Regions from separate parts of the Acinetobacter nosocomialis genome, predicted to be linked through region 2. Evidence: predicted binding sites of a transcription regulator. Region 2 holds the regulator's gene; each other region holds the start of a gene.
The links. The regulator PhoB, encoded in region 2, activates phosphate uptake and scavenging genes when phosphate is short. The targets are predictions, from matches to a motif close to TGTCATNAANCTGTCATAA.

Region 1 (8,317 bases), 1.1 Mb from region 2:
TTCCCACGAATATTATTGAAACGCGAGGGTAGTTCTTATTTAGTTAAAATGAGACGGTTATTACGAGTAAGGCGTAGTCGGTATTCCTCGCCAGCATGCATAATTCGAATTTCACGACCTAATGCAAATAGGTTGTTAGAATGCAGCATTGGTAAGGCATGAGCTGAGTCAGTGTTACGAGTAAATAAGCTAAAAGGTGCGTTCATTTGTTGTGCTCCGTGGTATATTCTTGAACGATTTAAATGATAATCATTATCGAATAGATCTGTCAATGAGATTTTAAAGAATTTATAAATTGATAAAATTTGCTTACACTTGGGAAAAATTTGAGTGAGTAGAAAAATGCCTAAACCGATAGTCGATGTCGCAATAGCTATCTTAATTCATCGCGGAAAAATATTAGTTGGATGGCGTGGTGAACAGCAGCATCAAGGTGGAAAGCATGAGTTTCCAGGAGGAAAGGTTGAGCAGGGTGAAACGCCTGAAGAAGCATGCCGCCGTGAAATTTATGAAGAAGTCGGTATTGGTTTAAAAGATTGGCATCAGTTTGATTATATTCACCATGAATATGATGACATTATCGTCAACCTTCATTTGTTCCATAGCTATGTACCTGATGAATTATTAAATCTTATTCATCAGCCTTGGACATGGTATACGCGTGATCAGCTAGTTAACTTAAACTTCCCGAAAGCCAACAAAGATATTATTAAAAGATTGTATTGGCCACATTTTATTAAAATTAGCGCTACGCTCACACTACCCGAAAATGATGAAACTTTAGTGTATTGGCGCAGTGAAAAAGATAATGTTAGTGAGGATGATCTAGAAAAATTAGCTCTTTTAGATACAAATCAGCTTTCAAAATTAATCATGAATGTCGATGTTTGGCACAAACTAAAACCTGATTTAAAAAGCCGTATAAGAACAGTACATCTTAAACAGTCTCAATTAATGAGTTTGCATAAAGGCGACTTAGAAGTGGGAGTACGTTTTATTGCTGCTTGCCACGATGCGGTTTCTTTACAGCATGCTCAGCAAATTGGTTGTGATGCTGTTTTTGTAAGCCCTGTCAAAGTAACAGAGACCCATCCTGACGCTATCGCATTAGGGTGGGATCGTTTTGCTGACTTAATTGACAAATGCCAGATTCCCGTCTTTGCTTTAGGGGGCATGAGTCCTGATGATTTAGCCACAGCACAGCAATATGGTGCGTATGGCTTGGCAGGTATTCGTAATTTTTAAAAAGACATAAAAGCATTAAAAGCTAGAGCGCTTTTAATGCTTGCTGAGCTTCCTGAACAGTTTTTGGGTTATTACGTTGTTGACCCGCTTTTAAAATGGTTAGCCAAAGCTGTTTTTTCATCGCTTGGCTCTGAGCAAAGCTTAAACCACGTCTTGCAAGAGACTCAGCATTAGCATATTGCTGTTTATGATTTGCAGTCAGTGCAAGAAATAAATAAGTCTCGGCGGCCTGTGGAGCTAAACGCTGGGCTTGAAGGGCGTAGCGCTCTGCATCTGACCATTGCTGGTTTTTGTAAGCTTGCTCAGTTTTTTGCATTAAAGTTTTAAAAGCTGGTAACTGGCTTCCATCCTCATTAAAGCGTTGGGGCTTTTTCTGCTGAGGAACAATCACCTGTAAACTTTTACGTTGAATATCTGGATGATCATAGGGTGTAATTTTTACACCAGATGGTGTCTCAGCATTCTTTTTCTCAGTAACAGGTGGTGTTTTCTCTTTTGGAGTTGAATGATCCGGTAAAGTTGTACAGCCGACCATAAGTACAGCACCAATATAAAAAACACCTTTCTTTAACATATCCTGTTTCCTGTTAATGCTTAGTTGTTATAACTACCACTAGAAATCACTCGTGTGTTATTCGACAGATCTTGTTCCATCTGGCTTTCACTCTCACGAATATAGCTATCGCTATTATCCGGTTGAGAAGCTGGTGCTGTGTTATCACTTTGTGGTGCGTATGTTGGATCAACTTGATAATACGGTGCTCCACATGGCGTAGCACGATGCGGAACCGTATGTGTCAGCATAGGGATATACATCGCGCCAGCACAAGCTTGTGCTGATAAATCACCTGTTGCATGGTCAATCCATTGCCACTGTACCGTGTCTGGCTGACGTAGATTTACTGGTGTTTGACGTAATTGTTTCATCACATTAATCCACACTGGTAATGCACCAGATGAACCTGTTAAGCCAGTTACTTTGTTGTCATCTAGACCTAACCATACTACAGCGACATGGTTCCCCGAATAACCAGCAAACCATGAGTCACGTGTATCGTTAGTTGTACCTGATTTACCAGCCAATTTTAAAGTAGGAGGTAAGCTGTTATACGCTGTGCGGCCCGTACCTGATGACATGACCTGTTGTAGGCCATAGTTCATGATATAGCCAACCGAAGGGTCAATGGTTTGTTGTACGTTTAAACCATAACGATCAAGTAAACGGCCATTTGCATCTACCACAGAACGAATCGCACGAGTTGGATATTTGAAACCACCTGTAGCGAAGTTTTCATAAATACCGAGTACTTCCATTGGTGACATATTAACTGCACCAAGGAAAATAGAAGGGTAGGCTGGAATTGGTGATTCAACACCAAATTTTCTTAAGTTGTTGGTAAAAGTAGATAACCCAAATTCTTGACCTAGACGAACTGCAGATAGGTTGTAAGAGTTTGCTAAGGCTTCACTTAAACTTACAACGCCATGACCACCGCCACTATAGTTTTTCGGTGTCCAGCTTTTACCGCCATCTACAGGAATGCTAATAGGAGCATCTTCGATCTTACTTGCCCAGTTATAACGTCCAGACTCAATTGCACTTAAATAAATAACTGGCTTCAATAAAGAACCGACTTGACGTTTTGCATCTAAAGCACGGTTAAAGCCAGTAAAATCTTGAGTTGAGCCAACGGCTGCAATCAACTCACCGTTTTCAGGATGTGCAATCAGTACCGCACCTTGCAAGTTTTTCAAGCGGGCAGGGTTACTTTGAGTAAGACGTTCTACAGATGCTTTAAATGCATCTTGAACCTGAGTTTGTGCAATTGGGTCCAAGGTCGTAAAAATACGTAATCCTTGATTAGTTAAATCGCTTTCTTGATATTCGGTACGTAACTGACGGCGCACAATATCTAGGAAATCAGGGAATTTTGCAGGACCTAAGCTTGGCTTGCTGAGAACACCTAAAGGACGTGCAATTTCAGTTTCATATTCGGCTTGAGTTAAATAACCCATTACACGCATGTTATTCAATACTGTATCGCGACGATTTTTTGCTCCTTCAGGGTTTTTCCAAGGGTTATATAAAGATGGCCCTTGAACTAAACCGACTAAATAAGCTTGTTGCGCGACATTAAGTTCCCGAAGTGGTAAACCAAAATAAAACTGCGAAGCCAAGCCATAACCATTAATTGAATAGTTACCATTTTGGCCTAAATTTACTTCATTTAAATAAGCTTCTAAAATTTCATCTTTGCTGTAATGAAGCTCAATAAGTAAAGCCATTAATGCTTCATTAACTTTACGCTTTAATGTACGTTCAGGGGTTAGATAGAAATTTTTGACTAACTGTTGTGTCAGGGTTGAACCACCTTGGCGACGTCCTCCAGTGACATTACTTACCAAAGCACGTGCTGTACCACGAATTGAAATACCGTGGTGATGGTAGAAATTACGGTCTTCTGTAGAAATTAAAGCTTCAATGAGTGGTTTAGGAACATTATTGAGTTTGATCAGAACACGGTCTTCATTATGCTGAGGATAGATTCCCCCAATCAGTAAAGGTTCTAAACGAGCCACACCTGTTGAAGAAGGTTTTGTACTGCGTACCTCTGCAACTTGGTCGTTTGCAAAGCTAAGTTCTAAAACTTGTTCCGGTTCTACGCTATCACCATAGTCAAAACCGCGTGTATGTACATACATGTTGCTGCCTTGAGCAACGAAGGTTCCAGACTTGTCATAATTACTTGAAGTTTTGTAACCTAATAATTTTAATTCTTGGGTAAAATTTGCTTGAGTAATGGGTGCATTATTATAAATTTCCAAAGGCCGAGCGAACACTTTGGCAGGAATGTCCCAGCGCTGTCCTTCAAATTTTTCACGGATAATATTATCTAAACGAATCAGATAGATACTAAGAGCAATAAAAGCACCAATCACCAATATGGAAAAAATTAGCGCGAAGAAACCGATACCACGTTCAAACTTCATATAAATGAGATAAAACCCTAAACAATACGTTAATGATGCGATAGCTTGTCATCAATTTGCAATGATAAAACTGTGAATAAATGGAAAACTTAGATTGAATTTTACAGCATCTTGTTGTTATGTTTTTTTAAATTAATCAGGTTAATGTTATGATAGCGTAGAATCGCAGCGGAGCTTACTCATTCGTGCAAATTTCACATAAGTCCTTCAGAAACGTCGGGTTAATTGGTCGACCGGATAAATCATCAGTTGTAGAAACACTATGTTTAATTCATGACCATTTGCTAAGTTTAGGCCTAAACCCCATTTTTGATCAGGAAACTGCCGAATTAGTGCCCTATGATCATGCACAAGTTGTTAGTCGTCACTTATTAGGTGAAGTTGCTGATCTGGTGATTGTAGTAGGTGGAGATGGTTCTTTACTTCATGCAGCTAGAGCTTTAGTTCGCTACAATACACCTGTCATTGGTATTAACCGTGGGCGTTTAGGATTTTTAACTGATATTAAGCCTGCGGAAGCTATTTTTAAACTTGATCAGGTATTACAAGGTCATTTCCAACTTGATCGCCGTTTCTTGCTTGAAATGGAAGTACGGACCAATGGTGAAGTCATTTATGATGCAATTGCTTTAAATGACGTTGTACTACACTCAGGTAAGTCGGTACATATGATCGACTTTGAACTTAATATTGATGGTCAATATGTTTACCGTCAGCATAGTGATGGTTTAATTGTTTCGACCCCGACAGGATCAACTGCTTATGCATTGTCAGGTGGTGGTCCAATTTTACATCCGAGTATGGATGCTATTGCATTAGTCCCTATGCACCCCCATACATTATCTTCACGCCCAATCGTAGTTGGTGGGCAAAGTGAAATTAAAATCGTCATTCGCGAAAATCGGGTATTACCGATGGTGAGTGCAGATGGGCAACATAGTGTATCGCTCAATGTTGGTGACAGTTTGCACATCCGCAAACACCCATTTAAATTAAGTTTATTACACCCACCAGGTTATGATTTCTATATGGCTTGTCGTACCAAACTGGGTTGGAACCAAGATTTTGAATCTTTTCAAAGAGATGAATCATGAATATTGAACAAATGCTATCTGTTTTAAACCCTGAAATTGTAGAGCGTTTAAAAACAGCAGTAGAAATTGGTAAATGGCCAAATGGTGTTGTTTTAACGAAAGAGCAGCGCGAAACATGTATGCAAGCCGTGATTGCTTGGGAGTTAAAGAACTTACCGGAAGAACAGCGTAGCGGTTATATTGACCGTGGTACAAAAGAAGAGGGTGAGGTTTGTGAAGATGATCATCACAAGCATGAGCCTGAATTTAAACCGATTCGTTTTGTTTAAAACCGTATTTTAAAACAAAAGAATAAATCCTAGTTAGCATTTGCTATCGCGTCGGCGACATGGATGTCGCCAGTTGAGCAACAGTACATGGAAGTACTGTTTGCTCAACAAAAGATTTTTGTTACTTTTCATCTTTGAAAAGTAAGTATTGCCTATATGTAGCAATATAAGAAAAACATGCTATAGAAGGCTGTATGGTCTTATATTAGTTTTATTGGCTTGAATTACGTGTTTCCCATAACACTTTTGCTTTTTGCATTGCTTCCTCAAAATTAGAAACAACGCCCATGGTATATAACGCAATACCCATAGTTTCTGTTACGGCCATTTCCCCATATTCATGATTTTGCTTTCCAAGCCAGACCGCTTTAAAGGTGGCTAAGTCTAACTCTTCTTCAATTGGGCTACGTTCAGGCGTAAGCTTTGGCAACTCATGCTCATAGAGTTCTCCATTTTTAATTCCGCAAATCAGGGTTTTCGCGTCTGGGTTTCGTTCAAATTCACCGCCTTCACCTTTAATGACTGCACTATTTTGATAGCCTAAGCGAAGCGCACTATGCTGATGAGAAGTTCTGTATGCAGGATGGAATATGGCTTGCAAGGTGGCCTTAGCGCTAAAAGGATTAATGAGGCGGGCTAACGTATGAATAGGCGAGCGTAAACCCATCACATTTCTCAAAGAAATTAAATCACTTAAAACAGGTGAAATTACATCTAATGGTAAGTAAGCAAAATTCTGTTCGGCCAATTGTGTGCGGACTTCTTGTTCAGAATGGCAAATTTTATAATCTAAATATTGCAAAACTTGTTCGGTATAGACCCGGTTAATCGTATGTCCAGAAGCGCCATGCATGACGATTTTATAGCTGTGGTGAGCAAGGGTAAGAGCTGCTAATAAAAACCAAGGGTAATGTTTCCGCTTGCCTGCATAAGATGACCAGTCCAAGTCCACATCTAAAGGTTGAAAATTAAGTTGGTCTTTGGTGGCTTGTACAAAGCCTGCAAGCTCATCAATGGACTCTTCTTTAACACGTAGCAGCATTAAAAAAGCACCCAACTGAACATCAAGAACTTCACCTTTTAAAATCATGGTAAAAGCCTGATAGGCCTCTTCATAACTTAGTGAGCGAGAGCCGGTTTTCCCCTTACCTAAAATACGGACATATTGAGCAAAGGGATGTTCAGCATCTTTATAGATATTACGTTTAGTATTCATGGCAATTCAAAACAGTAAAAATAAGGGGGAGACAGCTCAAAATGAATTGTCTACAAGGACTTATCAATATGACATAAAAAACTGCTGAAAAAATATCAAAAGTGTTTCTCATACTAAAGTCTTAAGGCTGCATGAGTGTTTTTTGTGCGTATTAGCCAAAATTTTAACCGAATTGCTATTTAATTCGAGTAAACTTTCACGTGCTTTTTTGAGCACTCATATCATAATTTTATGTGATTCTCCTATATCTTCAGCTTTTTATTGGAAAAGTAAGAGGTTATTTCTGGCTACTCAAAGTGGTTGGAAACTTCAGGTATTCTCCTGTTTTAGAAAACTGTATTTCGTTTTCATTGAGGTAGTAGGAAGGTTTTTTGTTCCCAAAAAACCGTTTCCCTTTTGCGGTGTTTATGTGAAAGGTTAGGGCTGTGTATTCGTAAAGAATAGACGTTTCATTTTGATATTTCCAACGGACTTGGAAATATAGATTGAAGTAAAGTTATGGCTAAAAAACCGATTTATAAATCACTTTATTTTCAAGTGATTATTGCGATTATTGCGGGTGTTCTGGTTGGGCATTTCTCACCAAGTACAACGCAAATAGTGAATGGTGTTGAACACCATATTCCAGGTTTAGGTGAGCAACTCAAGCCATTAGGTGATGCTTTTATTCGTTTGATTAAAATGATCATCGCACCTGTTATTTTCTGTACAGTGGTCAGTGGTATCGCTGGTATGGAAAGTATGAAGTCAGTGGGTAAAACTGGCGGTGTTGCGTTGTTATACTTCGAGATCGTTTCAACAATCGCACTTCTGATTGGCCTTGTGGTGATTAACATTGCAAAGCCAGGCGTAGGAATGAATATTGATCCTGCGACTCTGGACACTTCAGGTATCCAAAAATACGTCACTTCTGGTGAGTCACAATCTACCGTTGATTTCTTAATGCATATCATCCCAGATACAGTAGTGGGTGCATTTGCAAATGGTGAAATCTTACAGGTCCTTCTTTTTGCAATTCTATTTGGCTTTGCACTGCATAAGTTAGGTGATGCAGGACGTCCGGTATTAAAGTTAATTGATCAAATTGCACATGTGTTCTTTAACATTGTAAATATGATCATGAAGCTTGCTCCACTAGGTGCGTTCGGGGCAATGGCGTTTACTATCGGTAAATATGGTGTGGGTTCACTGGTACAGTTGGGCCAGCTCATCCTCTGTTTCTACATTACCTGTTTATTATTTATTTTCTTGGTATTAGGAACCATCAGCCGTTTGAGTGGATTTAGCATTCTTAAAATGGTGCGTTTGATTCGTGAAGAACTTTTAATTGTACTTGGTACATCTTCTTCTGAGTCAGTTCTACCACGTATGCTACGTAAGCTTGAAATCGCAGGTTGTGAAAAGTCTGTGGTTGGTTTAGTCATCCCAACAGGTTATTCATTTAACCTCGATGGTACTTCAATTTATTTGACCATGGCTGCAATCTTTATTGCTCAGGCAAC
Region 2 (8,317 bases):
CCCGCACAGCTTTAGGCATGAACTTTTTATTCACAGGTGTGTTAATTGCACTTGGCTATCTATTTTCAAAATATTTGATGGCCTTATTCATTACCGACCCAACTGTGGTGGTATTAGGACAGCAGCTCTTATTTATTGTACTTTGGGCAATTTTATTTTTTGGTGCAGGTGCTATTTTTGCATCAATCATGCGGGCCAGCGGTACAGTTACCGTCCCAATGCTGTTAAATATCTCGGCTATTTTGTTGATTGAAATCCCATGCGCTTACTGGTTTAGCTCCATGTGGGGGCTTAAAGGGATCTGGATTGCTTATGCCTTGGCATTTGTGAGCCTTTGTATCGTTCAAGGCTTGTATTACCAGTTTATATGGAAGAAAAAGAAGATCAAAGTTCTTATTTAAAACAGCTTAAGCCTTATAAAAAAAGCCATCAATTGATGGCTTTTTTAATTTAAATCTTATTTCATCCATTTGGTTACAACGGTTGAAGCACGTTGATATCCAGTTGGGAACAAACGCTGAAGTGCATCAAGAAATTTTGCATCACTACCAATCAATAAACGACGTTTATTTTTCAAAACGGCATCTAGAATTTGACGAGCTGCTTCTTCTGGTGGGGTACGTAGGAATTTATCAAAGTTTTGAATAGATTTAGCTGGGTCCATACCCAAACTACTCAAACTGTCATTCATTTTTGCAGCTTTAGCAATATTGGTGCGAATGCCGCCAGGATGTACACATAGCGAACTTACGCCACATTTTTCAATATCTAACTCTTGGCGTAACGATTCGGTAAATCCACGCACCGCAAATTTGGTTGCATTATAGCCAGACTGAGTTGGCTGAGCTGTTAAACCAAATAAGCTCGAAATGTTAATAATGTGCCCATCTTGAGTTTGCTTAATGAACGGTAAAAATTCTTTGGTACCGTAAACCACGCCCCAAAAATTAATTCCAACAATCCATTCTAAATCTTCGTAGCTTGCGCCTTCTACAGTTGAACCTAAAGCGACACCAGCATTGTTAAAAATGAGATTAACAGAGCCATGATCTTGAACGGTTTCCTGTGCCCACTGCTTTACCGCTTCACGATCAGAAACATCCAACTTTTTAGTTGTTACAGTAATATTACTGTACGGTTTTAATAGCTCAACAGTTTTCTCTAAACCCTTTTCATTAATATCACTTAATGAAAGATGGCAGCCTTGTTTCGCTAAGAGAATTGCTAATTGTTGCCCAATGCCAGAACCTGCACCCGTGATTGCAGCGACTTTGTTTTTAAAATTTTTCATTGTCCATCCTTTGTTTTTCGATTTGCACAACTGGTTCATTGCATGTGCACTTTAGACTCTTTTAATATAATTTTGACAATATTCATTGTCAATATAGTACACTGTAATTTCAGATAGATTGGCACAATTCTGCTGACGGCTTTATCATAAGCCTCATACTTGCTGAAAAACCGAAAAATCAGGAAACCATTTATTTATGGCGACAAACGACTCAACCAATAAAAAGAAAACAAAAACTGCGGGTAAAGAACGCCAGTTCAAAGGATTATCTCTTTCTGAGCGTAAAGAGGTACGCCGCGAAAAACTCATTGAAGCCGGTATTGCGACTTATGGAACCCTTGGCTTTTTTTCAGTGACGGTAAAAGATGTCTGCCAAGAAGCAAAACTCACTGAACGTTATTTTTATGAATCATTTAAAAAGAGTGAGGATTTATTCCAAACTATCTTTTTAAAAATGATTGAAGAATTACAGCAAAACTTAATGCAAGCTGTGATTAAGGCTGCACCAGATCCAGAAAAAATGGTCGATGCAGGGTTAAGAGCGCTTCTGACAACCTTAAAAGATGACCCTCGTTTAGCTCGTATCGTCTACGTTGATGCAGTTCTGGTTCAGGAATTACATAATCAGGCCACCATTCAGGAAACCCTTGCCCAGTTTGACCGTATGATTCAAGCGTTCGTTATGCTGACCATGCCGCAAATACAGCACAAGGAAAATGAGCTCTCTTTAATTGCAACGGGCTTAAACGGATATGTGACTCAAATTGCGATTCGATGGGTCATGGGTGGCTTTGAGCAGTCTCTTGAACAAGTTTTAACAGCCTGCCGTATTGTTTTCTTGTCTTTGTTGGCACAAGTTTCAAAATAATATTAAAGTTTTTTGACACTGCTTTAAGGCTAAAAACCTAGCTGGAAGCAAACTGTTAACATATTGAATGGCTTTAAGAAAATTTATGCATCCCTGTCATCATTCGGTCATGTGCTTGCCGTATTTTTGTCACAAATTATTGCTAAATTCGATTTTATAGACTTTTCTGCAATGAAATTGTCATAATTAATCTTTGTAATAAGCCTGTCATAACTACAAAACGGTTCACCGTTAAAATCTACAAGGTATTACGCTGTGAAAGATGACTATATTTTAATTGTCGATGATGAGCTTCCTATTCGTGAAATGATCCATACTTCTTTGGATATGGCAGGCTTTCAATGTTTACAGGCTGAAGATGCCAAACAGGCCCATCAAATTATCGTCGACCAACGTCCAGCACTTATCTTGCTTGATTGGATGTTACCTGGAGGCGTAAGTGGTGTGGATTTATGCCGCCGCTTAAAACGCGATGAAAACCTAGCAGAAATTCCAGTCATTATGCTGACTGCGCGCGGTGAGGAAGACCACAAAGTACAAGGTCTAGATGCCGGTGCAGACGATTATATGACTAAGCCATTTTCAACACGTGAACTGGTTTCTCGTATTAAAGCTGTTTTACGCCGTGCAAATGCGCTAAGCGGTGAAAAAACCATTGATGCCAATGGTTTAATTCTTGATCCTGTAAGCCAACGCGTGAGCTTTGGTAACAGCATTTTAGATATGGGGCCAACAGAATATCGCTTGCTTGCATTTTTTATGACCCATCCAGAACGTGCATATACACGTGCCCAGTTGCTCGATCAGGTGTGGGGCGGTAATGTATACATCGAAGACCGTACCATCGATGTACATATCCGTCGTTTGCGTAAAGTGTTAGAACCTTTTGGTGTTGACCGATTTGTTCAAACCGTACGTGGTACAGGTTATCGTTTCTCTACACGTGCAGATTTAGCCGCAGGTTAACCAAAATTTATGTATGAACCTTACCCCGTCCCTGAACAGGTACGTGAACAAAAGCTTTCCCGTTACAGTAGTTTGTGGACGTTTGCTAAACAAGATTTACGACTTTTATTATTTTTCCTGATTATTGCAGGTTTAGTCGGTTTAGGGGTTGGGTATTTCTGGAGCTGTATTTTTATCGCCTTCGTGGTGTTTTTTGCGCTCCAGTTACGTTCTTTATATTTGGTGAATGACTGGATTGCCAACAATCCTTACGATGTTCCTCCCAACCTAAGTGGTATTTGGGGGGCATTATTATTTAATGTGTATCGTGCTCAGCGTCAGGAACGAATTGTTCAGGCCGAAATGGTTGGGCTAATTGACCGTGCCCAATCTTCTTTAGTTGCCCTAGCTGAGGCAGTTGTTTTAATTGATGATCAACATCAAATCGAATGGTGGAACCCAGCCGCAGAGCGTTTACTGGGAATTAGTCCACTTGACCGTGGTCGCAACTTATTAACTATTTTGCGTCAGCCTACTTTTATTGAATATTTTAACAATATTGATCAAGCGCCCGATGGGATTAAACTCCATTCTAATCTTGATGATGACCGTTATGTACAGGTTAAGCTCACACGGTTCGGTGGAGAAAGTCGCTTACTTGTAGCTTACGACGTAACGCGTATGCACAACCTTGAGCAAATGCGTAAAGACTTCGTCGATAATATTTCGCATGAGCTTCGCACCCCCTTAACTGTACTGAGCGGCTATATCGAAACATTTACCGACCAAGAAGATATTAGCCCACGCTGGAAACGTGCATTTGACCAAATGCAATCACAAACAAAACGTATGAATGCGTTAGTGAATGATTTATTGCTGTTATCAAATTTAGAAAACAACAAAAAAATTGCAAAAAATCAGATTATTGAAATGCCGAGCTTAATGAATCAACTGTTTGATGATGCTCAGGCCTACAATGCCGATTATGGCCACACACTCAATTTGCATATTGATAGCCACTGTGACCTGATTGGTTCCGACATGGAAATTGCCAGCGCATTTAGTAATTTAATTACCAATGCCATTAAATACACACCCAAAGGTGGAACCATTACCATTGGCTGGCATGATGACGGTGAACATGCTTACTTTAGCGTACAAGATACCGGTATCGGGATTAACCCGAAACATTTACCGCGTCTGACCGAACGCTTTTATCGCGTAGACAGTGACCGTAGTCGCCAAACAGGTGGAACAGGTTTAGGCCTTGCGATTGTAAAACACGTACTTATGCAGCATGGTGCTTATTTAGACGTGCAATCTAAAGAAAATGAAGGGTCAACCTTTACCGCAGTTTTTCCAAAAGAAAGACTATATAACATGACCTAAAGTTGCCTTCTCACATATAAAAAGCCGACTCTTGAAAAGTCGGCTTTTTTGTCACATTTCAAACTATTTATTTAAAATTAGAGCAATAAGATTTAGTCTGATTTTTTTCTATAATATTTAAAAAGTTGGTGGCAAAAGTACTACTCTGACGCAGTGCATCGCGATGATCTCCCCCATCAATTGTTTGATAAATAGTTGGCTTTTTTGATTTGCATAGCTGTTGGTAATAAGCATATGTCCCTCTCGGGTCAACCAAATGATCTTTAGAACCTTGTACGATCATTAATGGTACGGTAGGCACCATATTTTCAATGGACTGCTGCTTCAGATAAGTCAAAAGAGGTCTTAAATCTGCATTAGCTTTAAATATGCTCGAAGGTGATTTCTTCAAGTCAGATTGAAGTTCAGATAAACAGCGGCTACGTGCTTGCGTTAGCACAGTGTTCATTTCGGGACTAACTAAATTTTCAGGGACAATACTTGGTTCTGCTGCTTGCGCTCCCAATAACACAATCGGGAAGAAAGCTGCCACGCTAGGTTCTGGGTTTGGATTAGTTTTTACATACTCTGCAATGCCTTCATATTGATAGCCACCTGGCGCAAGCGCAATCGCTCCTTTTAAATCTAGTTCAGGTGCATCTTTTTGCCCATAAGCCGCCACGGCAATAGCAGCAGCTCCGCCTTGGCTATGGCCCATCACTAGCCACTGTTTATTAAAATCTTTTGGCTTAAATGCATGTAACGCTCGTACGGCATCTACCACCGTGTGCAGTTGGCTCTTGGCATTCATATAAGGATGTGCACCTAGCGTACCTAATCCCTGATAATCGGGTGCAACGACCGCATAGCCGCGTGCAAGCCAAGAATCTAAAGCTTTGGAAGCAACTTCTTGATAAGAATGAACAGGGCCACCTACATAGTCACCAGAAGGTGCACAGGTGTCAGCAACTCCGGTCGTGCCATGCGCCCAAGCCAGTATAGGCCAGCCATTTTTTGGAGGCGTTCCTTTTGGTAATAAAATAAATGCTGAGGCAACGATAGGTTCACCATTCACACCTCGACTACGATAATTGACCAGCAAACGTTGATCTGCATGAGGAAATAAACTCGTCACATCTTGTTGTTCGATGGACAGTATAGAACCCGGTTTTTCACTCACTATTTGCTTACTCAAATCTGTCATTGGAGTAGCCATAGCAGAACCGGATGCCAAACAAATACTGCTCAATAAAAATTTTAATAAAGAATTACTTTTTTTAATCAAGGGATTACTCCTCTACTTTCTAATCATCATTTCAAATTGAACTTATAAAAAATATGCCCCTATTGCATATAACGAACCCAACAAGAGGCAAATGAAAGAACTCACATACCAAAATAGATCACTATTTCCACTAAATCTAGCCTTTAACCATGGAAATGCCAAACCACGCAAAATAAATGGAATGGCAACTAGAGAAATAATCATTTTTTCAAATGGTAAATTCATAAAACGAGTTGCTGCGCAAAAAGCGTAAAAAGAAAAAATACAAAGAATAAAACCTACAGCTATAGCCATAAAATTCGGGTACCAATGCCCTTTTTCGACCATCTGAACAATACTTTTCCCAGCCCCTAAAAACCGAAAACCATTTGCTCCCCAAAACACACAAATAAAATGAAGTAACGCGGCCACAAAAGTCAAAACCGAAGCAAAATATAGGCTAATGATAGGAGTTGGGGACATTTTATTCTCTTAGTAAGTATTTATAATGAGTTGAAAATTTATTTACTGATAAACATTATATTTAAAAATATAGTTAATTATAAAAATGTGAATAAAAAAAGAGAGCAGATGCTCTCTTTTTTTTATTATTTATGAGTTAAATCGTGTGGCCCATACGTTCGCCCATGACAACAACTGACTCGGCTTTAAAACGTTTTTCCCACTCGATTTTATCTTTTTCAAATAAAATAATAGCAGTAGAACCTAAATAAAAACGACCAAGCTCCGCACCTTTCTCTAGCTTCAACTGATGATGCTGTAATTCGATACGACCCGATGGTTTTACTTTACCTGTTGCCACAGTTTCAATACCTGCAACAATCATAGCGCCGACTAAAACAACAGCCATACGACCAAGTTCAGTATCAAACAAGCAAACCATACGCTCATTACGGGCAAATAAACCCGGTACATTTTCAGCAGTCACCTGATTTACTGAAAATAACTCACCCGGTACATATAAAGTTTCAGTTAATGTGCCTGAAAATGGCATATGAACACGGTGATAATCGCGTGGAGACAAATAAACCGTTGCAAACTCACCTTCTTGGAAAGGTTGAGCAAGTTGTGGGTCACCAATTAATTTTTCTACAGAGAAACTTTGGCCTTTTGCCTGAAAAACTTCGCCAGCAGTAATTTTACCAATTTGAGAAATTGCGCCATCTGCTGGTGAAACAATACTATCTGGGTTTTCATCAACCAGTCGTACGCCATCTTTCAATGCACGAGTAAAGAAATCATTAAAAGATTTATATTTGAGTGCATTGCCTTGCTCTGCAATCGACAAGTCAATGCCGTATTTGGTTTTAAATGCATGAATAACCGCAGCTTTTAATACTGGATTTTCACTTGCAGCAACTTTACCCACTACACGGCTTAACTGATGCTGAGGAACAAGGTTTTGTGCCTTAATAAATAATTCTTTTTTTAAGCGAGATGTAAAACTCAAGACGGCGATTCTCCAGTAATGATAGGACTATCGAGGCGATTGCCCCATTCACTCCACGCACCATCATAGGCTTTTGCTTCCCAACCTAAAAGTCTAGCCAAAATATAGGCCAAACCAGAACGGTGATGTGACTGGCAGTATACGACTACAGGTTGTTTTAAATCGAACCCAAGTTGTTCAAGACGCTGCCGCGTGCGTTCAAGCGGATGCAATTTTAGATGATTTTGTCGATTAAGTGCAGTACTCCATTCAAAATGGAGTGCATTTGGGATGTGACCACCGCGTCGCGCTGCTAAACGAACACCGCTGTACTCATCAATCGTTCTGCAATCCCACAATTGAATGCTTTCTTGTTCAACCTGTTTACGTAATTCTTCATAGTTCACTCGGAACTGTGCAGCATGTGATAAATCAATCTGGATTAAATCATCAACTCGAGGCAGTTCTTCAACCTCAGCTGTAGTCGGTAAACCTGCCCCAAGCCATGCATGAATACCGCCATTAATTAAACTCGTACGTGTAAATCCTAAGCAATGCAAATTCCAGATTAAACGTCCTGCCCATGCTCCACCTTCATCATCGTAGACCACTACATGGTGATTTGGTGAAATATTCAATTTTTCAATGAGGGCTTGTAGACCTGCTTCATCTGGCAAAATACCAGTGGCTTCTTCATGCTGAGCGACCAACCATTTAGGCTGTAAATGAATTGCATGTGAAATATGGAGCTGCTCATAAACTGATGCACGACTCAAATCTACAATACGGATATATTCATTGCCTAAATAAGGCACTAACTCTTCTGCTTCTATTAATAAATCGAGTTTAAAATCAGGGAGTGTCATCGTCATGGTTACTTTTTATACCAGCTTAATTTCATCTTAGCATAAGCTTATATCTATCAAACTCTGATTTTCTGCTACCGTTTAGCAGAAAATCAGATATAAACATTCACAAGCGTTAAGTAGCTGCCAAACTGTCAGACTACATTGTGATTAAACAGCTTCATCAAGTTCTTCAATTTGGAAAACCTGACGCAAATAAGCCAAGAACGTATCGTTATCAGTCATAGTTTTGCCAGGGCTATCCGAAATTTTGGCAACCGACTGA
Region 3 (8,317 bases), 1.2 Mb from region 2:
ATTGCCACTCGTTTCTTTTAATTGGCATAGATAATGTATACACCTGTATATTAATACTACCGTCCAAGTGAGATATTTTATGTCCAGCCAGAGTCCAGACGAAGGTCTACAATTTCCGATACACGCTTCAACAAAAAAACAAAGTACTTCTCGCACAGGCCAAGAGATTTTGTCAGAAGCTTTATCTATTGTAGATAATAAAACTGCTCAACAGATTTTGACTGAAAAAAACTGGCGGAAAAACTATCCAAGATACTTTAAATCACTTGTTCAACATGGGCTTTCTAATAGCAATAACCCGATTACTATCGCCAAACAGGGCTTACATAAGGCTCATCATCTTTTTGACTATTTCCGCGATGGTAAACACTATCTTTTAAAAGATGCTCTGCACATCCCTACCACTAAGCCTTTAAATACAGTTAAATTTAAAGGTGAAAGTGAAGCTGCACCAGAATGGTATGTTCCATATAAAGGCCAAAAACTTAGCGGGCAAAGCTTACTTGATCAAATTCAAAAATGGGAAAATGCAGGTATTATTGAACCAAGCCATGCCAAGGCTTTACGTGAAGCTGCCGCTCATCCAGAATGGTTTGATTTATCTGATCGAACCATGGTTCTGTTTGGTGCGGCTTCAGAAGCTGGTCCTTTACCTTGGCTAGCAAAGTGGAAAGCGAATATTGTTGCAATTGATTTACCGAACCCACGAGTTTGGGGGAAAATTTTAAATACAATTCAGCAAGGAAACGCAACGCTGATTGCACCTACAATTGAATCAGTTGACTCAACAGCAAAAGCTTCTGAATTAAGAGATAAATTAGGTGCCAATTTACTGACTCAACTACCAGAAATTGCACAGTGGTTAGTTCAATTTCCTCAAAAATTAGATTTAGCTGCTATTGCTTATCTAGATGGTGAAAAACATGTCCGCGTCTCAATGGCCATGGACAGTATTATGCAATATGTGAGTGAACATAAACCTGATACAAGCTTAATGTTTATGTGTACTCCAACCGATGTTTACGCAGTACCTAAAGAAGTTGCAGAGGCAGCTCAAGAGAAATTTAAATCTCGTTCACAACTACAAAAAATGGCTGCAAAAGGTATCTCTACACTATCGCTCAAACGTTTTTTCCAAGCACCTTATCAAGACTTGATTACCAGCGAAAATGGCAAAACTTATGGTATTGCAGACTGCTTGGTAGTTGAACAAGGGCCAAACTACGCATTAGCTAAACGTATTCAACAATGGCGAGCAACACTTGCCCGTCATCAAGGCCAACGCGTGAGTATTAATATTGCTCCATCTACGACAACTCATTCGGTCACAAAAAATCCACTCCTTAAGGCCGCTTTTAACGGTGCGGAACTTTTTGATGTAGAAGCGTTTAGTCCAGAAACCACAAATGCCATTATGGCGGCACTCTGGATCCATGACTTAAGAAATGAATCTTCTGTCGCAAATCCTGAAACTGTGCTTGACCATCCTCTAGAGTTGATGATGGAAGGTGCCAACCATGGCGGTCTATGGCGTGTGGCTTATTTAGCCCGTACAGCCCTTCCTTTTGCTGCAATCTATGGTTTTGCGGCCGAAAAGCTTCCATTTAAGAAATTTTCTAAAAAATAATGAGGTTAAAAGCCCAATTCTAAAATTGGGCTTTTTTTGTGCAATTATTTGTTTTGACTATGTGTTAAATACTTTTGCATTTCATCAGGTGGAACCATACCACCACCAGTCGCCCATACCACATGTGTCGCATGCTGTAACTTTTCAGCTGACAATTGATGCAAGGCCAAATAATCACGAGTAGTTTGCACATAATATGGCCCCATCATGCCTGCCGCTGCCGAGGGCTCAACTTGGATATTCTCAGTTTGATTTAAAAGCGCAATCAGCTCATATAAACACTCATCATGAATGGTGTAGTAACCGTCAATTAACTGCTGCATAGCACGGCCGACAAAACCAGAAGCACGGCCAACAGCCAATCCATCTGCAGCAGTAATGTTATCTAAACCAATATCGTTTACTGAAATCTGATCATGCAACCCTGTATAAACACCTAGTAACATACATGGAGAGTGAGTCGGTTCTGCAAATATACAATGTACATGCTCACCAAAAGCGAGTTTTAACCCAAAACTCACTCCACCAGGGCCACCACCGACACCACATGGCAAATAAACAAATAATGGGTGTTCTGCATCGACTTTAATCTGTTTTTGCTCACACTGTTGTTTTAAGCGTATTCCTGCTACTGCATAACCTAAAAATAAAGTCGTCGAATTCTCATCATCAATAAAAAAACAATTTGGATCTTGTTCTGCTGCTTTACGTCCCTGCTCTACAGCGACACCATAATCACTGGCGTATTCCACAACATTGACACCTAATGAACGCAGTTTATCTTTCTTCCACTGTCTTGCATCGGCAGACATATGCACGGTCACTCTAAAACCGAGCTTCGCGCTCATAATACCGATTGATAAACCAAGATTACCTGTAGAACCTACTGCAATTTGATATTTGGAAAAAAATGCTCGAAATGCATCTTGGTCAAGTTGACTATAATCATCATCTAACTTGAGAAACCCTGCCTCAATTGCTAACTTTTCAGCATGAGCCAAGACTTCATAAATTCCACCACGTGCCTTGATTGAACCCGAAATAGGTAAATGACTATCTTTTTTAAGCCAAAGCTTTCCAGTAAGCTTCTGTTGTTTTTCTACAGATAAGGCTTGTTGCATATCTGCAATTTCAACTAGTTCTGATTCAATTTTTCCATGTAGTGCTTGAGTTTCTGGAAATACTTTTGCTAAGTAAGGTGCAAAACGTTCTAGCCTTGCTTCGGCATCTTTTACATCTTGCTCTGTCAGTCCTACTTTCATGAGAGCTTCTTTTAAAGGATAACGGTTCGGATTAAACCAAAATGTTTCTTGGTAATCTTGTAATGTTTGAATGAGTGGGAATTGTTGTTTGAGTTGATCGAGTTGAACCGTTTTCATCCTATATCCTTTCATCAATTTTTGAGCTAGTCACCTAGCAATAAGTATTTGCAGTAATCATTCATTCTTTACTGAGTTTATTTGAAAAAAGCGATCTTTTTTTTAAATGTGACAATAAAAAAGCCACTAATAATAGTGGCTTTTTAGATTTAAGCAGACAACTTAAATGAACTTTAAGAACAACCAATATAAACCACCTGACAAACAGATGGTCGCAGGTAAAGTAAATATCCAAGCTGACAAAATTGTCTTAATGGTATTAAAGTTTAGACCTGATTTATTTGCAACCATGGTACCCGCAACAGCACTGTTTAAAACATGAGTAGTTGAAACTGGCATACCTAAACCATCTGCTGCTGCAATAGTACTCATTGCAATAAGCTCAGCAGACATACCTTGACCATAAGTCATATGGTTCTTACCAATACGCTCACCTACAGTCACCACAATACGTTTCCAACCAACCATAGTGCCAAGACCAAGCGCTAATGCAACCGCAACTTTCACCCAGTTTGGAATGTACTGTAAGAATGAATCCAAGCTACCGCGATAATCTTTCACAAGCTTTTTCTGTGAATCATCCATTTTTGGTAAAGCATCTGCTTTGTCCAAACGTTTAAACGTGGTTGTGCTTAAATACATATCATTACGAATTTCACTAATCGCAGCTTCAGGAATATCTTTTAAGTCGCTATAGCTAGAAACACGAGCACCTAAATGATCAGTCATACTTGCCAATGCAGGTACAACTTCAGGTGTCTGTTGCTTGGTTTGAATATATTTAGTTAAAACTTCACGCGCTTTTTCATCAGTCAATTCTTGCTGATTATGGTTTAACAAAACAGCAGTTTGAGAAGAAAGCTGGTGGAATGATTGAACCTGTTGTGTATCTAGGTTTTTATTTATTGAATAAGCTAACGGTACTAAACCAACCAAAATGAGCATGATGAGACCCATACCTTTTTGGCCGTCATTTGAACCGTGTGCAAAACTTACACCTGTACAGGTAAAGATTAAAATTGCACGAATGATTGCTGGTGGTGGCTTATTACCTTCAGGTGGCTGGAATAATTCTAATTGGCGTTTGAAAATAGTTTTAACCAACAAGAATAAGATTGCTGCAAAAGCAAAACCAATTAAAGGTGAAAATAATAATGCCTTACCTACTTTAATCACCTGGTCCATATCTACACCACTGGTCGTTACGCCAGTCGATGCACTCAATAGATGGTTCATAATACCCACACCCAAAATTGAACCAATCAAGGTGTGAGAGCTAGAAGCTGGGATTCCTAAGAACCAAGTACCAAGGTTCCAAAGAATTGCAGCGATTAACAATGCAAAAACCATTGCAAAGCCAGCACCGCTACCCATGTTCATGATAAGTTCAACAGGAAGCAATGCAATAATGCCATAAGCAACAGCACCACTTGCGACCATTACCCCAAGAAAATTACAAAAACCAGCCCACATGACTGCAACTGGTGCAGGCAATGCATTTGTATAAATGACCGTTGCAACTGCATTAGCAGTATCGTGGAAACCGTTTACAAATTCAAAGCCCAATGCAATGAAAAGTGCAGTAGATAAAAGAATAACCGAATAAAGGCTCAAAGGTGGAACATGCGCTAAATCAGCACTAACCTGAAACCCAATATAAATAAGTGTTGCAACAATAATCGTCAGAAACACCGGCATAAAAAATTTCGGTGTTGGGACGTGTACATTCGTCGATTTTGCTTGCAGGTTTGCCGCAAGTTTTGAATCCGAAACAGGGGGTAGATTAGAATTCATGCAGACGGTAAGAGGATAATAAAATCCTCTGTATTCTTAAATTAAATTATGACAATTATATGACAAAGAGCCGCCTGATGAAGTCAATTTTTTATATTTTGACCTCATTTGATGCACCTTTCCCCGATCATTTTTATTTTATTTTTAAAATACAATAACTTAATTCATTATTTATGAGCTCCTTTTGTGCTTATTTTTACAGCAAAAAAATAAATAAAATGGCCTATATGTCTATTTTTCATACAGAACAACTGTAATATTTCGGCATATTGAGCATGAAATATTTCAATATCATGATCATTTGATGAATATTTCATGAAAATTCTTTCGTTTTTGTCATAAAACACCCTCTTTTTTATTTTTTTACTTATTGTCTCATGACCTTCGTAGGTCATCATTTGTGCTGCTATTCTGTTACAATAGCGCCGCATTTTTAAATTCATATAAAAGATCGGGGTTTTCTATGTCTACGCTTGCCACCCTAAAAGCGCTTCTTGCTAAACGCATTCTGATTATTGATGGTGCTATGGGAACTATGATCCAGCGCCATAAATTAGAAGAAGCCGACTACCGTGGTGAGCGTTTTGCCGATTGGGCACATGACTTAAAGGGTAATAATGACCTTTTAGTTTTGACACAACCTCAAATTATTCAAGGCATTCATGAAGCTTATCTTGATGCTGGTGCAGATATTATTGAAACCAACAGCTTTAATGGCACGCGTGTTTCAATGTCTGACTATCACATGGAAGATCTTGTTCCAGAGATTAACCGTGAAGCAGCACGTTTAGCCAAAGCAGCTTGTGAAAAATATTCAACTCCAGAAAAACCACGTTTTGTTGCTGGTGTACTTGGGCCTACATCGCGTACTTGTTCAATTTCACCGAATGTAAATGACCCTGCTTTTCGTAACATTACCTTTGATGAGTTAAAAGAAAACTACATTGAAGCGACTCATGCACTGATTGAAGGCGGTGTAGATATCATTTTGATTGAAACCGTATTTGATACATTAAACTGTAAAGCAGCGATTTTTGCAGTCAAAGAAGTCTTTAAACAAATTGGTCGTGAATTACCAATTATGATTTCAGGGACAATTACCGATGCATCAGGTCGTACTTTAACGGGTCAGACTGCGGAAGCTTTCTGGAACTCTGTGCGCCATGGTGATTTGCTTTCAATCGGTTTTAACTGTGCCCTTGGTGCAGATGCTATGCGTCCTCACGTAAAAACCATTTCTGATGTCGCAGATACTTTCGTTTCAGCACACCCCAATGCGGGCTTACCAAACGCATTTGGTGGATATGACGAAACACCTGAGCAAACTGCAGCTTTCTTAAAAGAATTTGCTGAAAGCGGTTTAATTAATATTACTGGTGGTTGCTGTGGTACGACACCAGACCATATTCGCGCCATTGCCAATGCAGTCAAAGATATTGCACCTCGCCAAGTACCTGAAACCGTACCTGCTTGTCGCCTAAGTGGTTTAGAGCCATTTAATATTTATGATGACTCTCTCTTTGTAAACGTTGGTGAACGTACTAACGTTACCGGTTCTAAAAAATTCTTACGCCTCATTCGTGAAGAAAACTTTGCCGAAGCTTTAGAGGTTGCACAGCAACAAGTGGAAGCTGGCGCGCAAATTATTGACATTAACATGGATGAAGGGATGCTCGATTCGCAAAATGCGATGGTGCATTTCTTAAACCTTGTAGCATCAGAACCTGATATTTCACGTGTGCCAATCATGATTGACTCATCAAAATGGGAAATCATTGAAGCTGGCTTAAAATGCGTACAAGGTAAACCGGTTGTTAACTCCATTTCCTTAAAAGAAGGTTATGACGAGTTTGTCGAAAAAGCCCGCCTCTGCCGTCAATATGGTGCCGCAATTATTGTGATGGCCTTTGATGAAGCTGGACAAGCTGACACTGCTGAACGTAAACGCGAAATCTGTAAGCGCTCATACGATATTTTAGTGAATGAAGTAGGCTTCCCTGCTGAAGATATTATTTTTGACCCGAACGTGTTCGCAGTAGCAACTGGCATTGAGGAACATAACAACTACGCGGTCGATTTTATTGAAGCAACAGGTTGGATTAAACAGAACTTACCACATGCCATGATTTCTGGTGGTGTATCGAACGTTTCGTTCTCGTTCCGTGGTAATGAACCCGTTCGTGAAGCCATTCACTCGGTGTTCTTGTACCATGCCATTAAGCAAGGCATGACCATGGGTATTGTGAACGCTGGGCAAATGGCAATTTATGATGATATTCCAGCCGAGCTAAAAGAAGCTGTTGAAGATGTCATATTAAACCAAAACCAAGGTGAATCTGGTCAAGCTGCGACTGAGAAACTGCTTGAAGTAGCAGAAAAATACCGCGGACAAGGCGGCGCAGCTAAAGAAGCTGAAAACCTTGAATGGCGTAATGAGTCGGTTGAAAAACGTCTTGAATATGCACTAGTTAAAGGTATTACGACTTATATTGACCAAGACACCGAAGAAGCGCGCTTAAAATCTAAACGTCCTTTAGATGTGATTGAAGGACCGCTGATGGACGGTATGAACGTGGTTGGTGACTTGTTTGGTTCAGGCAAAATGTTCTTACCGCAGGTTGTGAAATCTGCCCGTGTAATGAAACAAGCTGTAGCATGGCTCAACCCCTACATTGAAGCTGAAAAGTCTGAAGGACAATCTAAAGGTAAAGTCCTCATGGCAACGGTAAAAGGCGACGTACACGATATTGGTAAGAATATTGTAGGCGTGGTACTTGGCTGTAATGGTTATGACATTGTTGACCTTGGTGTAATGGTACCTTGCGAGAAAATCTTACAAACCGCAATTGATGAAAAATGTGACATCATCGGGTTGTCTGGTCTGATCACTCCATCTTTAGATGAAATGGTATTTGTTGCGAAAGAAATGCAACGCAAAGGCTTTAACATTCCTCTATTAATTGGTGGTGCGACGACATCTAAAGCCCACACGGCAGTAAAAATTGACCCTCAGTATCAGAATGATGCAGTAATTTATGTTGCCGATGCTTCACGTGCTGTAGGTGTTGCTACAACCTTGCTTTCTAAAGACATGCGAGGTGCATTTATTGAAGAGCACCGTGCTGAATATGCCAAAATTCGTGAACGTTTAGCCAACAAACAACCAAAAGCGGCCAAACTGACTTATAAAGAGTCGGTTGAAAATGGTTTTAAAATTGATGAAAGCTACGTGCCACCAAAACCAAATCTTTTAGGAACACAAGTTTTAAAGAATTATCCGCTTGCAACACTCGTGGATTATTTTGACTGGACACCATTCTTTATTTCATGGAGCTTGGCAGGTAAATTCCCGAAAATTTTAGAAGATGAAGTGGTTGGTGAAGCTGCAACAGATTTGTACAATCAAGCTCAAGCAATGTTGAAAGATATTATCGACAATAACCGTTTTGATGCTCGTGCCGTATTCGGTATGTTCCCTGCTCAGCGCACTGATGCAGACACAGTGAGCGTATTTGAT

Region 1: a site for PhoB is predicted at 4,283-4,301, ahead of ABLC00_RS12650 (NAD(+) kinase). Genes of this name have one in related genera too.
Region 3: a site for PhoB is predicted at 4,847-4,865, ahead of ABLC00_RS04955 (inorganic phosphate transporter). Genes of this name have one in related genera too.

The regions. Positions count from the first base shown of each region.
Region 1 covers NZ_CP157432.1:2,704,074-2,712,390, reverse strand. Annotated here, with positions in the region: gene hemP (hemin uptake protein HemP) at 36-206, opposite strand; gene ABLC00_RS12665 (NUDIX domain-containing protein) at 343-1,245, shown strand; gene ABLC00_RS12660 (tetratricopeptide repeat protein) at 1,268-1,819, opposite strand; gene mrcB (penicillin-binding protein 1B) at 1,840-4,236, opposite strand; gene ABLC00_RS12650 (NAD(+) kinase) at 4,422-5,330, shown strand; gene ABLC00_RS12645 (YeaC family protein) at 5,327-5,599, shown strand; gene ABLC00_RS12640 (glycosyl transferase family protein) at 5,811-6,815, opposite strand; gene ABLC00_RS12635 (dicarboxylate/amino acid:cation symporter) at 7,314-8,317, shown strand, end outside.
Region 2 covers NZ_CP157432.1:3,835,093-3,843,409, forward strand. Annotated here, with positions in the region: gene ABLC00_RS17945 (MATE family efflux transporter) at 1-401, shown strand, start outside; gene ABLC00_RS17950 (SDR family oxidoreductase) at 458-1,291, opposite strand; gene ABLC00_RS17955 (TetR/AcrR family transcriptional regulator) at 1,488-2,159, shown strand; gene phoB (phosphate regulon transcriptional regulator PhoB) at 2,415-3,125, shown strand; gene phoR (phosphate regulon sensor histidine kinase PhoR) at 3,135-4,493, shown strand; gene ABLC00_RS17970 (alpha/beta fold hydrolase) at 4,561-5,757, opposite strand; gene ABLC00_RS17975 (hypothetical protein) at 5,800-6,219, opposite strand; gene asd (archaetidylserine decarboxylase) at 6,356-7,207, opposite strand; gene ABLC00_RS17985 (sulfurtransferase) at 7,204-8,052, opposite strand; gene pncB (nicotinate phosphoribosyltransferase) at 8,203-8,317, opposite strand, start outside.
Region 3 covers NZ_CP157432.1:1,043,164-1,051,480, reverse strand. Annotated here, with positions in the region: gene ABLC00_RS04965 (hypothetical protein) at 80-1,627, shown strand; gene ABLC00_RS04960 (D-serine ammonia-lyase) at 1,672-3,006, opposite strand; gene ABLC00_RS04955 (inorganic phosphate transporter) at 3,169-4,800, opposite strand; gene ABLC00_RS04950 (hypothetical protein) at 4,968-5,198, opposite strand; gene metH (methionine synthase) at 5,264-8,317, shown strand, end outside.